Regions from separate parts of the Brachybacterium sp. AOP3-A1-3 genome, predicted to be linked through region 2. Evidence: riboswitches for the same ligand, from Rfam matches in the RefSeq annotation. Region 2 holds a riboswitch; each other region holds the start of a gene.
The links. A riboswitch is a leader RNA that binds a small molecule or an ion and turns the genes downstream of it on or off. The one in region 2 is predicted to bind thiamine pyrophosphate.
Positions count from the first base shown of each region.

Region 1: linked by a shared signal. The riboswitch ahead of thiC (phosphomethylpyrimidine synthase ThiC) and the one ahead of ACT3T5_RS11235 (bifunctional hydroxymethylpyrimidine kinase/phosphomethylpyrimidine kinase) in region 2 are both predicted to bind thiamine pyrophosphate.
Region 3: linked by a shared signal. The riboswitch ahead of ACT3T5_RS07695 (YkoF family thiamine/hydroxymethylpyrimidine-binding protein) and the one ahead of ACT3T5_RS11235 (bifunctional hydroxymethylpyrimidine kinase/phosphomethylpyrimidine kinase) in region 2 are both predicted to bind thiamine pyrophosphate.

Region 1 is NZ_JBQSXM010000002.1:221,485-224,748, forward strand. It holds gene ACT3T5_RS03800 (hypothetical protein) at 1-208, opposite strand, end outside; gene thiC (phosphomethylpyrimidine synthase ThiC) at 284-2,065, opposite strand; TPP riboswitch at 2,067-2,177, opposite strand; gene ACT3T5_RS03810 (sugar O-acetyltransferase) at 2,462-3,031, shown strand; gene ACT3T5_RS03815 (hypothetical protein) at 3,113-3,264, shown strand, end outside.
Region 2 is NZ_JBQSXM010000007.1:64,690-67,953, reverse strand. It holds gene ACT3T5_RS11245 (ABC transporter substrate-binding protein) at 1-1,152, shown strand, start outside; gene ACT3T5_RS11240 (hypothetical protein) at 1,158-1,280, opposite strand; TPP riboswitch at 1,358-1,451, shown strand; gene ACT3T5_RS11235 (bifunctional hydroxymethylpyrimidine kinase/phosphomethylpyrimidine kinase) at 1,476-3,110, shown strand; gene ACT3T5_RS11230 (MFS transporter) at 3,107-3,264, shown strand, end outside.
Region 3 is NZ_JBQSXM010000004.1:108,447-111,710, reverse strand. It holds gene ACT3T5_RS07705 (MBL fold metallo-hydrolase) at 275-991, shown strand; gene ACT3T5_RS07700 (MBL fold metallo-hydrolase) at 1,044-1,808, opposite strand; TPP riboswitch at 1,942-2,050, shown strand; gene ACT3T5_RS07695 (YkoF family thiamine/hydroxymethylpyrimidine-binding protein) at 2,089-2,859, shown strand; gene ACT3T5_RS07690 (ECF transporter S component) at 2,856-3,264, shown strand, end outside.

The DNA.
Region 1 (3,264 bases), on a different contig from region 2:
TCCCCGCGGGCTGCAGGATCAGTGAGGCACTCGACTCGGTGACTCTGATCCCGGAGTCCTCGAGGACCTGCCCGACCGGCTCCGGCTCCGCCTCCATGATCTCGAACCGGCTCCACACCAGGAGCGCTGCGACGGCGAGCACCACGAGTGCGAGCAGCACGACGAGCAGGCGGAGCGCCCAGCGGCGGGCCGGACGGGCGGTGGTCATGGACCCACGGTAGGGCACCCGCGTCTCGACCACGTTCTCGATCTCGTCCTCGCCGGGCCGGCCCGCCGGATGCCGTCAGCCATCGCTCCCGGAACCCGCGGGCAACGACGGGTCCGGCAGGTACACGGTGCCGCCCGCCTCGCGGAACTCGCGAGCCTTCGCCTCCATACCGGCCCGGGCGATCTCCGCCTGCTCCGCGGCGTCGCCGTAGGTGTCGCGGATGTCCTGGGACAGCCGCATCGAACAGAACTTCGGGCCGCACATCGAGCAGAAGTGCGCGGTCTTCGCGGGTTCCGCCGGCAGGGTCTCGTCGTGGTACTCCTGCGCGAGCTGCGGATCCAGGGACAGCCCGAACTGGTCGCGCCACCGGAACTCGAAACGCGCCTTCGACAGGGCGTCGTCCCGGGCGATCGCCCCGGGATGCCCCTTGGCGACGTCGGCCGCATGGGCCGCGATCTTGTAGGTGATCACCCCGGTCTTCACGTCATCGCGATCCGGCAGCCCCAGATGCTCCTTGGGAGTGACGTAGCAGAGCATGGCGGTGCCATAGCGGGCGATCTCCGTGGCGCCGATCGCCGAGGTGATGTGGTCGTACGCCGGGGCGATGTCGGTGACCAGCGGACCCAGCGTGTAGAACGGCGCGCCGTGGCACAGCTCCTGCTGCCGCTCCACGTTCTCGCGCACCAGGTGCAGCGGGATGTGTCCGGGCCCCTCGACCATCACCTGCACATCGTGCTCCCAGGCCCGCTCGGTGAGCTCGGCGAGGGTGTCGAGCTCTGCGAACTGGGCGGCATCGTTCGCGTCGGCGAGGGAGCCCGGCCGCAGCCCGTCGCCCAGCGAGAAGGACACGTCGTAGCGGGCGAAGATCTCGCACAGCTCGTCGAAGTGCTCGTACAGGAAGTTCTCGCGGTGATGGGCCAGGCACCAGCCGGCCAGGATGGACCCGCCACGCGAGACGATCCCGGTGACCCTGTTCGCGGTCAGCGGCACGTACCGCAGCAGCACCCCGGCGTGGATGGTCATGTAGTCCACGCCCTGCTCGCACTGCTCGATCACGGTGTCGCGGAAGATCTCCCAGGTCAGCGCATTCGCCTCCCCGTCGACCTTCTCGAGCGCCTGGTAGATCGGCACCGTCCCGATGGGCACCGGAGAATTGCGCAGCAGCCACTCGCGGGTGGTGTGGATGTCGTCCCCGGTGGACAGGTCCATGACCGTGTCCGCGCCCCAGCGGGTGGCCCATTCGAGCTTGGAGACCTCCTCGGCGATCGACGAGGTCACCGCCGAGTTGCCGATGTTCGCGTTGATCTTCACCAGGAAGGCCTTCCCGATGATCATCGGCTCCGCCTCCGGATGGTTCACGTTCGCCGGGAGGATCGCGCGGCCTGCGGCGAGCTCGCTGCGCACCAGCTCGACGTCGCAGTTCTCCCGCAGGGCGACGTAGCGCATCTCCGGGGTGATCTCGCCGCGCCGGGCATAGTGCATCTGCGTGACCCGGGTGCCGACGGGGGAGCGCAGCGGGGCGCGACGGGCACCGCGCCATTCGGCGCTAGCCTCGCCCCGACGCACGGCGCCGCGGCCGTCATCGGCGAGGGCGCGGTCTCGGCCCGCGTATGCCTGGACGTCACCGCGCTCGGCGATCCAGGTCTCCCGCATCGGCGGCAGCCCCACCTCCGGTACGCAGCCGGGACCGGCAGTGCGGTACACCGCCAGAGGAGGGTTCGCCGTGCCGTCGGGGGCATCGTCCTGGAGGACCCGGGTGATGGGCACACGGATGCCATGGGCAGGATCCTCGAGCACGTCGAGGCGGTGGGTGGGGTAGTTCTCGGGTCGTGCGAACTTCTCAGGGCGTGCGGACATAGCGCTGCGCTCTCCTTCTTCCTTCGCCGGCATTATCCGGGGCAGGTTCATTCGGTACTCGGACAGCGACAGTCCGATCTCAGCCCGTTGCATCGGGCACCCGAGGGATCGGCGACGATAGTAGCACCCGTCTCGACCGTGAGGATGCTCGAGCGGCTCGCCGCTGCCTCCCCTCGCGGTCGCCGGCCGCGAGGGGAGGCAGTGGATCTGGTGTGGCGCGTGCGAACGGTCCGGACTGCGATCCCGGAGTGGGGGAGGTGGGCCTGGTCGGCGACGAGGTGCCCTGCCCGTCGGCCTGGAGCGTCAGGACGGTCGAGCGTCCGCGCAGGCAGTGTTGGCTACGCTGGGAGTCGCGGCGCTGCCACCCCGGCGCGACCCTCCGTGGAAGGCGGCCCCATGACCCTCACCGACCTGCTGGACGCCCTCGATTCCGGCCAGGCCATCCCGGCGAACTCCCCGTTGCACGCGGTCATGCACGCCACCAGCCAGGAGGCGCTGAAGGTCACCGGAGAGCTCAACGGCGGCTATCACGAACCCTCCCGGGTGCGAGAGCTGCTCGCCGAGCTCACCGGCCGTGAGATCGACGAGAGCGTCACCCTGTTCCCGCCCTTCACCTCCGACTTCGGCAAGAACATCCACCTGGGCAAGCGCGTGTTCCTCAACGCCGGCTGCCGCTTCCAGGACCAGGGCGGGCTGCACATCGGCGACGACTGCCTCATCGGGCACAACACCGTGATCGCCACCCTGAACCACGATCTCGCCCCGAGCCGCCGCGGCGACCTCCACCCGGCCCCCGTGACGATCGGGAACAACGTGTGGATCGGCGCGAACGTGACGATCCTGCCCGGCGTCACCATCGGGGACGACGCCGTCATCGCCGCCGCCTCCGTCGTCACCAAGGACGTGCCGGCGAAAGCGCTCGTCGTCGGTTCGCCGGCCCGGGTGATCAGGACCGTCGAGGACTGAGAGCTACGCGCCGAAGGCCGTCGCCTCGCAGCGACGGGATGGCACCCATCAATTGGCGGGTGCCCCGCTACCTTGGGGCTTATGGCTCTTGAATTCCAGCGTTCGACGATCGCGGCTGTGCGCGCCGCGCTGCCCGAGCACCAGGTGATCGAGAAGCCACCCACACCGGCGTGGCTGAACCGGCCCGGATCGACCGACTGCGGAGACGCGTGGCCCCTGGTGAGAACGATCTA
Region 2 (3,264 bases):
TTCACGAAGGAGTCCGGCATCGACGTGCACGTCGAGGTGATCGGCTGGGACGACTACTGGAAGCAGCTCCCGCTGGATGTCGCGGGGGAGTCCCTGCCGGATGTGCTGTGGATGAACACGGCGAATCTCGCGGAGGCCCATGCCAGCGGGCAGCTGCTCGAGATCGGCGAGGTCGTGGGCGACGCCGCCGCGCAGTGGGAGAAGACCGCCACCGATCTCTACCGGATCGACGAGGCCCTGTGGGGCGTGCCCCAGATCTGGGACCAGAGCATCCTGGTCGCCCACCAGGAGCTCGTCGACGCCGCAGGAGGGGACGCCGCGGAGCTGAGTTTCGAGCCCGGCGCCGAGTCGGACGGCCTGCGCGACCTCGCGCGCGAGATCACCGTGGACGGTGAGGGCTTGCATCCCGGAGACGACGGGTTCGACGCCGCCGCCCGCGCGGCGTTCGGGTTCAGCGCGCACCCGGACCGCTCGGCGGTGCTGGGCCCCTTCATCGCCGGCCACGGAGGTGCATGGCAGGACGAGGAGGGCACCTTCACCTTCGCCTCGCCGGAGGGGATCGAGGCCGTGCAGTACCTCGCGGACCTCGCGGCGGGCCATCTCGCGCCCGACGGCGCCGAAGCGGTCGCCGACGAGGCCTTGTGCCAGAGCCAGTTCGTGGACGGCAAGCTCGGTCTGCTGCAGACGGGGACCTACGACCTCCATGTCCTCGCCGACGGGATCAAGGACGCGTTCCCCTGGTCCGTCAATCCGCCGGTCGCCGGGACGGAGGGATCCCACCCCCTGGTGCATGCGGTCGCGGCGGTCGGGATCACGCCCGACGACGACGATGAGCGCGAGGAGGCGATCGGGAAGCTGCTGAGCTGGCTGGGGAGCGTCGAGGGACAGCGACCGCTCGCGGAGAACCGCCTCGGCATCCCGGCCCACCGCGACCTGCACAGCGTCTGGCAGGAGGAATGGAAGGCCGGCGGCGTGGATGTCTCCCTCCTCGCGGAGGCGCCCGACGACGTGGCCCTCCCGGAGACCGGGAACCGGTCGGCAGAGGGCACAGGGGCCGCGCTCCCGCTCATCGCCGAGGTCTTCACCGGCAAGGCGACCGCCGCCGACGCGCTGCCGGAGGCCCAGGACGCGGCGACGGCCGCCTCGGGTTGATCCGCTCAGCCCATGGCAGGGCCGTCGCGGGCGGCAGGAACCTCGACGAAGAGCTCATCGGGCACTAGGCGGCCCGCGGTCTCGACGATCACGACGACCATGTCCGTGCCCGCCCAGGTCTGATGCACCTCTCCGGGCTCCCAGAATGCTGCCTGCGGCGCTGACGGACCCATTTCAGGGTGGACCGCCGGCCTGCCTATACTGGCCCGCGGACACGGGGTGCGCCGTCCGGCGCTGAGATCACACCCGTGGAACCTGATCTAGTTCGTACTAGCGAAGGGATGTCCTCAGTGGCTCCGTCGTACCCTGCCCGAATTCCCCGCGTGCTGTCGATCGCCGGCACCGACCCCTCCGGAGGAGCCGGCACCGCCGCGGACCTCAAATCCATCACCGCGGCCGGCGGCTACGGCATGAGCGTGGTGACCGCGCTGGTCGCCCAGAACACCCGCGGGGTGCGCGACATCCACGTGCCGCCGGTCGCGTTCCTCGACCAGCAGCTGCGCGCCGTGAGCGATGACGTGCAGATCGACGCGGTCAAGACCGGGATGCTCGGCACCGCCGCGATCATCGCGACCGTCTCCGCCTGGCTCGACGAGCACCCGCAGCAGATCCTGGTGGTGGATCCGGTGATGGTCGCGACCAGCGGGGACAGCCTCCTGGAGCCCGACGCGGAGCAGGCGATGATCGACTTCTGTGCCCGAGCCACCGCGGTCACCCCGAACATCGAGGAGCTCGCCCGACTGACGGGCGCAGAGCGCGCGGCCGACGAGCAGGAAGCCCTCGAGCAGGCCCGGCAGTGGGCCGCCCGGACCGGGGTCGCCGTGGTGGTGAAGACGGGTCATCTCCAGGCCCCGCTGGTGACGAACACGTGGGTGGAACCCGATGGCCTCGAGCATCGGGTCGACTCGGCGCGCCTGACCTCGACCAGCACCCACGGCACCGGATGCTCCTTGGCCTCGGCGCTCGCCACCCGGCTGGCAGGCGGCGACGCCCCGCAGGCGGCTCTCACCTGGGCCACGCAGTGGCTCCATGAGGCGATCGCCCACGGGGAGGCGCTGCGCGTCGGCACAGGCCACGGTCCCGTGGACCATTCCCACCGCGCCCGTCGGCTCCAGGCGGCGGGGGAGTCGACGCCCTGGCTCGTGCCTGGCCGGATCCCGGCGAGGCTCGTGAGCCCGGAGGGCATGCAGGCCCTCGTTGAAGTCGGTCTCCGCGCGGGCACCTCAGCCCCCTCCGAGGCCGGCGCATTCGAGTCCGCCGTCGAGCCGGCCGTCGCGCCGGCCGGTCCCTGGACGCGTGCCCTCTGGGCGGCGGGGGAGCCCCTTGCGCGTGCCGTCGCGGACTCGGACTTCGTGCGTGCCCTGGTCGACGGCAGCCTTCCCGACCGGGAGTTCTCCTTCTACCTCGCCCAGGACGCGCTGTATCTGCGCCGGTACTCCCGGGCGCTCGCAGCGTTGTCCGCAGCCTCGAGCGACCCCGGAGCCCAGGTGTTCTGGGCGCACGGCGCCGCGAACTGCCTCACGGTCGAGTCCGCCCTGCACCGCAGCTGGAACGGCGACCGCGAGGAACCCGAGATCTCGCCCGTGACCAGTGCCTATACCAACTTCCTGCTGGCCACGACGCGCGGCGAGGACCGGGTCGTCGCCGCGGCCGCCGTGCTGCCCTGCTACTGGCTCTACGCCCAGACCGGGGCCATGCTGCCGGCCGTCCCGAGCGACCACCCGTATGCGGACTGGCTCGATACCTACCGCGATCCCGACTTCGTCACCGCGACGCAGGGGGCACTCGACCTGGTCGAACAGGAGTTCGCCGCTGCCTCGCCGGTGGCCCGTTCCGCTGCTCTGCGCGCCTTTCTCGTCGCATGCCGTCACGAGCTGGAGTTCTTCGAGCAGGCGCTGCGCCTGGGGGAACCGGCTGCGCAGAGCCTCCGCGACCTCGCACTGGATGGGGCACGGTGAGCGCCCTCGCAGCGTCCCGATCCGATGTCGAGCGACTCCCTCCCCAGGGGCGGGCAGCACTGCGGGCCGGAGTGGTCGGCAACTGGATCGACAACATCCATGTGTTCCTCCCGCTCGCGGCGCTGGCCCCCGCGATGATCGTGCTCGCCGGTCC
Region 3 (3,264 bases), on a different contig from region 2:
GGGGGCGGGCCGGACGGGATGAATCTGCAGGGCGGGGCGGGAATGGCTCCCGGGCTCACCGACGGATCGGTGCCGACGCCCCCATCGTACCGAGCCGTGGCCCTTCGGCGGGGCAGTGCCCACACGAACCGGATCCGCCGGGGGTTCGAACCGGTTCCGCAGGAAACTCGAACCGGTTCCGCAGGGAGACCGAGCCGGATCTGCAGGGCATTGGCGTGGTGGTCCCGTGGTCGTACGGTGGGGGCACCCGATTCCGCAGACCCCGGAGGCAGCCATGAAGATCCGTCACCTCGTCCATTCCTGCCTGCTCGTCGAGATGGCCGGGCGGAGGGTTCTCGTGGACCCCGGCATCTTCAGCGGCGAGGCCATGCGAACGCTGGGCACCGAGGTGCTCGCGGGCGTCGACGCCGTCGCCGTCACGCATCAGCATCCTGATCATCTCGACCGCGGCCTGCTGGACCACGTCCTGGCTGCGAGCGCGCAGGCGGTCGTGATCGCCGAGCCGGAGACGGCCGCGCAGCTCGCCGAGAGCAGCGAGGACGGCGCCGCGGTCTCGACCGAGCGCCTGCTGCCGCTCAGCGCGGGCGAGGCTCATGAGTTCCCAGCACTGGACGGTCGCGAGGCGCTGCGGATCGTCGCGGCAGGCGGTCAGCACGCCATCATCCATCCCGACATCCCGCGCGTGGGCAACGTGGGCCTCGTGCTCTCCGCCGGGGGCGGGCCGCAGCTCGGGATCACGGGGGATTCGTTGGAGCCCCTGCAGGAGTTCCACGGCATCGACGCCCTGGCCTTCGCCGTGGTGGCGCCGTGGTCCAAGATGTCCGAGACCATCGACTTCCTGCGCGCGGTGCGCCCGCGTCTGGCTCTGCCGGTCCACGATGCGGTGGCCAGCGAGGGCGGCCGGTCGATCTACCTGCGCCAGTCCGGTGCGCTCTCGCCCGAGGGCACCGAGGTGCGCGACTGGCCGGAGGACGGCGTCGTCGAGCTCTGAGCTCTGAGCTCTGAACGGAAGGTGCCGGTCCCGCCGTCCTGGCACCTGGTGGTCAGGGCCGAGGGCGTGTGAAGACGGGCGCTGCCGAGGCGCGCGCTTCGGCGACGGCTGCCCGCATCTGACCGCGCCAGACCGGTCCGTGACCGGGGACGAGGGTGTCGGCGTCGATCTGCGCGATGCTGCCCAGGGTGTCGTAGAGCCCGACCGGATCGTGGGCGGTCAGCGCCGGCAGCAGCTGCGGCCCGACGCGCGAGGTGACGGGATGCCCGGTGATCAGCGCGTCGCCGGTGAGCACGACGCCTGCCCTCGGCAGGTGGTAGATGGTGTGGCCCGAGGTGTGCCCGGGGCAGGCCAGGGCGACCGGGGCCCCCGGGAGATCCAGCGCCGTACCGGTCCTCACGGCCTGCGTCTGCGGCAGCCGGATCGAGGACAGCGCACCGGCGCGCAGGAGGGTGAGCGTCCAGAGCGCCGTGCGCGGCCGCCAGCACTGCGGCAGGACGTCCGCGGCCGTGGCCTGCTCATGGGCCTCGCCGCGGAGCATGGGCAGTTCGTGCTCATGGGCGTGGAGCGGGAATCGATGGATCTCCTGCAGCTGCGGGAGAGCGCCCACATGGTCGACATGGGCGTGAGTGATCAAGGCACCCCGGATGTCCTCCACCCTGTTCCCGATGTGCTCGACGGCGGCGATCACGGCGCCCAGATCCTTCGGATAGCCCGCATCGATCAGGGTGAGGTCACGGCCCTCTCGCACCAGCGTCCAGTTCGAGGCGATCCCCGAGACCATGAAGACGTCGTCGGCAATGGCGTGGATCTGCATCTTTCCCACGATCCTTGTGCTCCCCTCCTGGAGTTCCGGCCCCGAAAGTATCAGCCGCGCGCGACCGCTCCAGGGCCCGGGCGACGGGTTCTGTGAACGTGGCCGTCGGTGAGCCCGCGGTCCCGTCTACAGTGGCCCCGTGCACGGGAGTCCGGTAGGCCGGGCTGAGAGGGAGTTCTCCAACTCCGACCGTAGAACCTGACCCGGATCATGCCGGCGCAGGAAGCTCCGCCGGGCGAGATCCGCCGCGTGCCCGTGCCCTTCGTGAAAGGCACGGACCATGACCTCAGCGTCTGCCGCATCCGTCGGCGCCCCGCCCGCAGTCCCGGAGAATCCCGCCGACCCCACTGATCCCGCCGATCCCGTCGACCCCATTGATCTCGCTGATTCCCCCGATCCCACGGCGACGCCGCTCGGGTTCGGCGTGGGCGCCCGGGTGACCGTCGCCGTGATGGCGGACGACTACGCGCCGCTCCTGCTCGACGTCCTCTCACGCCTCGACGGGACCGGCCTCGTGCGCGAGACCGGCGACGTCTCCACCTACATCGGCGGCCATGAGGTGCACCTGCAGCGCTATCTCATCGATCTCGCCGAGGATCTCGCCCGCACCGAGCACCACGCCACGATCTCCGTGCTCCTGTCCCGGGGATGCCCGGGGGAGGTGGCCTGCGAGCTGCCCGGCGGGGCCGGACCCCGTGCAACGGACGTGCCGGAGCCCCGCCGCACAGGCCGCTACGCCGCGGCGGAATGGGCTCTGTACCCGCTGGCCGATCAGGTGCTCGCCGATGGCACGCTCCCGGACCACATGCGGGACATCTACGCGGCGATCGATCACGCCCGCGAGCTGGGGACCTTCCGGGGCTCCGAGCACTTCGTGACCCGTCTCGAGGGCGACGTCGGCGACGTCCTGGCCACGGCGATCGCCGGATGGCTGCTGGTGGGACGCGGCGTCCAGCACGTGACGAGCCACCTCTCGATCTCGCTGAACAGCCCCTCGCACGCGACGCGCACCCTGGACGCGACGCGCACCCTGGACGAGGTGACGCGATGACCGCGATGCAGGAAGCCCCGTCCCGGAGGCGCGCCCGCTTCACTCTGCGGGAGATCGTGCTGGTCGTCGTGCTCGGCGTCGTGTTCGGCTTCCTGTACTGGATCTTCGTCCAGGCATGGAACGGCCTTGCGATCGCCATGGGCCCCGCGGGCGATCTCGCCCAGCACGTCCTGTTCGGATCCTGGCTGCTCGTGGGGCCGATCGCCGTGGCGATCCTCCGGCGACCGGGCAGCGGCATCCTCGCGGAGCTGATCGCCGCGGTCGTCGAGGTGGTGTTCCTCGGCAGCCCGGTCGGCCCGCTGCTGGTGCTCTCGGCGCTGCTGCAGGGCATCGGCAGCGAGCTGCCCTTCGCCCTGACCAAGTACCGCCGTTTCGGCTGGGGCGTGTTCGCCGCGTCGGGCGCCC